DNA from 3 places in the Planococcus sp. APC 3900 genome. Region 3 is predicted to be linked to each of the others. Evidence: predicted binding sites of a transcription regulator. Region 3 holds the regulator's gene; each other region holds the start of a gene.
The links. The regulator CtsR, encoded in region 3, represses protease genes until heat stress. The targets are predictions, from matches to a motif close to ATGGTCAATAAAGGTCAAACA.
Positions count from the first base shown of each region.

Region 1 (2,271 bases), on a different contig from region 3:
GCGGATTGATGGCCGGTGAACCAGCAGTAGGCGGTACGTCAATGGGCGGCATTACGACACTGGGCGCAATGACGGTCTATCCGTGGATCAAAGCGGCCGCAGTGATGATGGGTGCCGGAAACTATGTGGAATTGGCACAGGCACAGATGGCCCAATACGAAAAGAGAGGTTTCCAGTTGCCGATCAGTGAAGAAGAACGCGAAAAGATGCTGTCGACTTTAGCTATTTTTGACAGCCGCCGCCATTTGGAGAAATTCAATGGACGCCCGATTTATTTCTGGCATGGGGAACAGGATGTCACGGTTCCATTTGAACCGACCTATCGCTTGTATAAAGAATTGAAACAACAATATGAAGCGATCCCTGAGAAGATCGAGTTCAAGCGTGAACGCGAAGCGGGACATGCGGTGAGCCGGACCGGCATGCTTGAAGCGACAAACTGGCTGGCTAAGTATTTGCTGGAATAAGCGTGTGAATTTCATTTCCGGTGAAAGTTTGTTAAGATGGTACTAACAGTAAAGGGAGGGATTCTGAATGGATCAAGATATGAAAGACAGCATGATGGGTGCCTTAGAAACAGTAATCGATCCTGAATTGGGTGTCGATATTGTCAATTTGGGCCTTGTATATGATGTAATGGTTACAGAAGACGGATTTGCAGTGGTTACCATGACATTAACGTCAATGGGTTGCCCAATGGGACCTCAAATCGTTCAAATGGTCAAAGAAGCATTATATGAGCTGCCTGAAGTGGAAGAAGTCGATGTTAAAATCGTCTGGCAGCCAGTATGGGGCAAAGAACATATGTCTCGTTACGCGAAAATGGCGCTTGGCGTCAGATAATCTATACTTGAAAGGCCGTTACGGATTTTATTCCGTAACGGCCTTTTTTTAAGACCAAAATAATTGCATATTCCTGAAAATTTGACTATAATCTAATTAGTCAAAGATAGTCAAACTAATTGAGAGGTGTGGTTGTTATGGTTCAATTCCAAAATAACACAGAACAAAAATCCCCGTTGGAGCAGTTTGGCCGCAATATGGTGGAGCAAGCCCAATCAGGGAAAATGGATCCTGTCATCGGACGAGACCAGGAAATCCGTAATGTCATCCGCATTCTGTCGCGGAAAACCAAAAACAATCCGGTATTGATCGGCGAACCGGGTGTCGGCAAAACGGCGATCGTTGAAGGATTGGCACAGCGAATTGTCCGCAATGACGTACCGGAAGGGTTGAAAAACCGGACCATCTATGAGCTTGATATGAGCGCATTGATTGCTGGAGCCAAGTACCGGGGGGAATTTGAGGAACGGTTAAAAAGTGTTTTAAAGCAGGTCAAAGACAGTGAAGGACAGATCATCCTGTTTATTGATGAAATTCATACCATCGTCGGAGCGGGTAAAACTGAAGGTGCGATGGATGCAGGAAATATGCTGAAACCGATGCTTGCCCGAGGGGAATTATATTGCATCGGAGCGACCACATTGGACGAATACCGGATGCATATTGAAAAAGATCCGGCTTTGGAACGCCGGTTCCAGCAAGTGATGGTAAGAGAGCCTTCTGTAGAAGACACGGTGTCGATTTTGCGCGGTTTGAAGGAGCGTTTTGAACTGCACCATGCTGTGCGGATACATGACCGTGCCATTGTAGCTGCGGCTGCTATGTCGGATCGTTACATCACTGAACGCTTTTTGCCGGACAAAGCCATTGATTTGATCGATGAGGCATGTGCGATGATCCGGACAGAAATCGATTCCATGCCGCAGGAATTGGATGAAGTGACGCGCCGCCTTATGCAGCTTGAAATCGAAGAGCAGGCATTGATGAAAGAAACCGATGCAGCCAGCAAAACACGCTTGGATACTTTGCGTAAAGAAATCACGGAGCTGCGCGATTCTTCCGCAGATATGAAAAACCAGTGGACAGAAGAAAAAGAATCGTTGAAGAAAATCCAGGAAAAGCGGGAACAATTGGATCAGTTCCGCCGCCAGCTGGAAGATGCGGAAAACCGCTATGATTTGAATGCGGCAGCCGTTCTGCAGCATGGCAAGATTCCGGAACTGGAAAAGGAATTGGTAGCGCTCGAAGCCAACCTTGAAAAAGACGGCGCTGAACGGTTGTTGCGTGAAGAAGTGACGGAAGAAGAAATTGCCGGCATTGTCGCCAGATGGACTGGAATCCCGGTAACCAAATTGGTGGAAGGTGAACGTGAAAAATTGCTTCGCTTAGGCGAGACCTTAAAAGAACGGGTCATCGGACAAGATAAGG
Region 1 covers NZ_JASDCT010000002.1:288,982-291,252, forward strand. The annotation lists gene QMA04_RS05415 (prolyl oligopeptidase family serine peptidase) at 1-467, shown strand, start outside; gene QMA04_RS05420 (metal-sulfur cluster assembly factor) at 535-843, shown strand; gene QMA04_RS05425 (ATP-dependent Clp protease ATP-binding subunit) at 981-2,271, shown strand, end outside.
Region 1: the regulator CtsR is predicted to act here: its motif matches at 940-960, upstream of QMA04_RS05425 (ATP-dependent Clp protease ATP-binding subunit).

Region 2 (2,271 bases), on a different contig from region 3:
GATGCCAGCTGCGCCATTCCTTTAGAAGGCAATTTCTCTAAATTGAAAAATAAGACTCGCCCTCTAATCTATTCAGGCAGAATGAACTGGAAAATCCCTAGCATTTCAAATCATTTCATCTGGCCAACTTTCAATTTATCACATCATCATTAGTTAAAATTTCCGTTTTGCACCGCCGCCCCCACCAGAACCTCCTCCACCTCTGCGGGGTCTGCTGCCTCCAGAGCTTTTTCTGGCACTGCCGCTCCGTGATTGGCCTCTCAACCGGCCACTTCTGGATTTTTTGCCATTGCCTCTTCCTGCACCATCTCCAAATAAGGCCACAACAATCCAAATGCCAATGACGATGGCTATAATGACACGATGAAGCGGCCATTTTTCACGGGGCTCATAAGCAGGAACTTGGGATGCTCCAGTCTGGGTAGCGGCAGCTCCAACATTTTGGCTATATTCTGCTGTCACTTCATGATAAAGCGCTGTATAGGTATTCCTAATGCCTTGGTCGAATTGATCTTTATTCAAATACGGCACGGCGTAATCATCCAATATCCGCCCCACCTTAGCATCCGGCAAAACACCTTCAAGACCGTAGCCCGTAGCGATATAGATTTCACGGTCGCCTGTCGAAACTACCATCAGAACACCGTTATTTTCTTCTTCAGAACCAATTTCGTAATGGCGCAGAGCTTCTAAAGCATAGCTTTCAATAGCCTCTCCTTCCAGCGAAGGAATGGCCATCACAGCAATCTGGGCAGTCGTCGCATCTTCTAAGTTTTTACCTAAAAGGCGCAATTCTTCTTCAGCTTCATCGGATAGAACATCAGAAATATCCTGTACATAAATATCATTGGTTAGTTCCGGGAAATCGATTGCGTTGACAGGAACAGCCACCAGGAAAATCCCTAATGCACTCAGAAAGATAATTTTTTTCTTCATTTTTCATTATCCATTCCGAAATTGATGGCCAACACTTCAGAAGCACCTGGATTTTCTTCAAAATACTTTTCTCTATTCAAATCGAATCCACCTTTAATCCATAAGGTTACACTTAGATTGGAAATCACTAATTTCTTCATCCAGCTTCCCTCTTTTCGATACTACGTAATAATATTTCGTTATAATTATGCATGTAAACTTTTTACATATCTTTCGTAGTATAGCTCATTTAACCTCTTAACAGAAGATTCCATCCATAAGCGATTTTTCGCATCTTTGCATATGGCAACCAAAAAAAAGCCCGCATCGCCGATTAAACGGCAAAACGGACTTTCCTGTTTATTGATGCCCTCGGAGGGAATCGAACCCCCATCTCAAGAACCGGAATCTTACGTGTGATCCATTACACTACGAGGGCGTATTCGCTATTAGCGACTTTTCTATTATACAAAACCATTCTGACTTAATCAAGTCCATTTTTTTAATTCGTTAGATTTGACCTTCATTGACCATCATGTGTATGATAATAGTACAGCTGAGAGAACTTTCAGCATTGTTTGCACACCACTTAATCGAGGAGGAACTATTCTATGAACTTAATTCCTACAGTAATCGAACAAACAAGCCGAGGCGAACGTGCTTATGACATTTATTCACGTTTGTTGAAAGACCGTGTTATTATGCTGGGCAGCGGAATTGATGATAATGTTGCGAATTCAATCGTCGCGCAGCTTCTGTTCCTTGAAGCGGAAGATCCGGACAAAGACATTTCCATTTACATCAACAGCCCAGGCGGCAGCATCACAGCCGGTATGGCGATTTACGATACAATGCAGTTTATCCGTCCAGACGTACAGACAATTTGTATCGGTATGGCAGCTTCAATGGGTGCATTCCTATTGGCAGCTGGCACAAAAGGCAAACGCCTTGCATTGCCGAATGCCGAAGTCATGATTCACCAGCCTCTTGGTGGTGCTCAAGGCCAAGCGACTGAAATTGAAATTGCAGCGAAACGCATTCTTCATCTTCGCGAGAAATTGAACCAGATCTTGTCTGAACGCACAGGACAACCAATCGAAGTCATTTCCAAAGATACGGACCGCGATAACTTCATGACAGCAGAACGCGCGCTTGAATATGGCTTGATCGACCAAGTCATCACACGCAGCAAATTGCCTGAAAACCACAAAAAAGATATCTAAAACAAAAACCTCACAGCCCAATGGCTGTGAGGTTTTTATTTGCTCTAATCAGAGGTGATCAAGCTTCCTGCTCGATAATTCCAGAAAGCGACTGAACCGCTTTTTCCTCGTCCAAGCCGTCTGCTGAAATCGT
Region 2 covers NZ_JASDCT010000007.1:104,902-107,172, reverse strand. The annotation lists gene QMA04_RS14480 (TPM domain-containing protein) at 154-936, opposite strand; gene QMA04_RS14475 (hypothetical protein) at 933-1,076, opposite strand; tRNA gene QMA04_RS14470 (tRNA-Arg) at 1,283-1,354, opposite strand; gene clpP (ATP-dependent Clp endopeptidase proteolytic subunit ClpP) at 1,527-2,138, shown strand; gene QMA04_RS14460 (HPr family phosphocarrier protein) at 2,197-2,271, opposite strand, start outside.
Region 2: the regulator CtsR is predicted to act here: its motif matches at 1,429-1,449, upstream of clpP (ATP-dependent Clp endopeptidase proteolytic subunit ClpP).

Region 3 (2,271 bases):
TGTTCTATAAAAGTTATTTATAATAATTGAGAATAAGGATTGAAGAGGATGTGAAATGGGAAAAGCAGGAGTGAGGTGAGAATTATGAAACCCGGTATTTATAGAGTCGAAGCTATTGATAAAAGAACAGCATTGTTAAAAACAATTGAAAATGGGGAAGAACAGTATACTTTTCCAATAACAGATTTTACTCATAATGTTTCAGTTGGCGATGTAGTGGAGGTCTGGCAGGAAGGCATTAAGTGGAAGACTAAGTACATGGAAGAAAAAACAGAATCTGTATCCAGCCATGCAAAAGATTTTGTGAAGAGAATATTCGATCAGGAATAAACAGGAAGTCTTGAAGCGAAATTGCTTCGGGACTTTTTTGATTGTAAATTTTGATTCGTACTATTTGATATCCGCAAAAAGCTTGGTGTATAATTAAGTCAAATATAGTCAAAGTCAACTTTGGCATATTATGTATCGAAGAGGTGAAAGCGATGCGGAATATTTCGGATGTAATAGAAGGTTATTTGAAGCAGGTTATCGAATTAAGCGAGAGAGACCATATTGAAATTAAACGCAGTGAAGTAGCTGAAAAGTTTCAATGTGTTCCTTCTCAAATAAACTACGTCATCAATACTCGATTTACAGTTGACCGTGGATATTTGGTAGAAAGTAAGCGCGGTGGTGGCGGGTATATTCGAATTAAAAGAATCAGGCTTCATCAAAAATCAGATGTAATCGCAGATGTGATTCAGCGCTTAGAACATGGTGCCACTCAAGTAATGGCAGAAGATATTGTTTTTAGGTTGCTGGATGAAGAGGTTATTTCTAAAAGAGAAGCAAAGCTGATTCTCAGTGCTGTAGATCGCGCGACGCTGCTTTTGCCTCTTCCGACGCGTGATGAAGTCCGAGCTCGTATTCTTATAGCGATGCTCTTTACAATTAAGTATCAAACCACGATATAAAGGGGTGAAAAGATGATTTGCGATCAGTGCGGAGAACGTTCTGCATCAGTAATAGTTAAACAACAGCAACAAGGACAGATAACGGAGCTTCATTTATGCCATATCTGTGCAGCTGAAAACCATAGCATTAATATTGCTTTTGAACAGGATCCATTAGCTATTCATCAGCTATTATCAAATTGGTTCCCTAATTCGCAGGCATCCGTTAACCCTGTCAGAAAAGAAGCGGTGACCTGTCCATCCTGTGGATTTAGTTTTCCGAAGTTCCTGCAGCTTGGCAAGTTTGGTTGTGCTTCTTGTTATGATGCATTTTCCTCCCAATTGGATGAAATATTTAAAAGGTTTCATAATGGGAATACAGAACACACTGGGAAGATCCCGGCTTCTTATGGCACAACTTTAAAGATAAAAAAAGAAATAGAGGAACTGCGCAAGCAAATGCAGGTTTCTGTGAGTGAAGAGGATTTTGAGGAAGCTGCACGGCTAAGAGATGAAGTAAAAGTTTTGAGTTCCAAGCTTGAGGGAGGTGCTTCCAATGGCAGTTGAACGGTTTCTCCAACCTCGAGCAAGCAGCTGGATGGCGAATGATGGAGAGAATGTTGATATTGCAATGAGTACAAGAATCCGGTTGGCTAGAAATTTAGAGAATTTCAAGTTTCCGTATTCTTTTACTGAAGATGAGGCACTTAAAGTAGATAAAGAGATTTCATCTGTATTACTGGATAAAGGTGGCGAGTTGGACTATACTTTCAGCCATATCAGTATTGAAGAACTTGCTAAACTCCAAAAGGAAGTACTGGTGGAAAAACACCTAATCAGTCCTTATCTGGCCAATAGCCAACATTCCGGTTCTGTTTTATTGTCTGATAACGAAGAGCTGAGTATTATGGTAAATGAAGAGGATCATTTGCGGATACAAAGTCTGCAGTCAGGATTCCATCTTCAGAAAGCGTATAAGATAGCGAATGAGTTAGATTCCTTATTGGAAAAGAACTTATCTTATGCCTTTCATGAAAAATACGGCTACTTAACTAGTTGCCCTACGAATGTGGGTACTGGAATGAGGGCTTCGGTCATGCTACATTTGCCGGCATTGACGATGTCCCATCAAATTCAACGGATCATTCCAGCGATTTCAAGGCTTGGCATGGTAGTTCGTGGCATTTATGGTGAAGGCAGTGAAGCATTAGGAAATGTTTATCAAATATCCAATCAATTGACGCTAGGTAAGTCTGAGTACGAAATTCTTCAGGATTTGGAGAATATGACGGAACAGATTATCCAACAGGAACGCAAAGCGCGGGAAGCAATTTTGTTG
Region 3 covers NZ_JASDCT010000012.1:13-2,283, forward strand. The annotation lists gene QMA04_RS17040 (hypothetical protein) at 85-330, shown strand; gene QMA04_RS17045 (CtsR family transcriptional regulator) at 483-953, shown strand; gene QMA04_RS17050 (UvrB/UvrC motif-containing protein) at 966-1,499, shown strand; gene mcsB (protein-arginine kinase McsB) at 1,489-2,271, shown strand, end outside.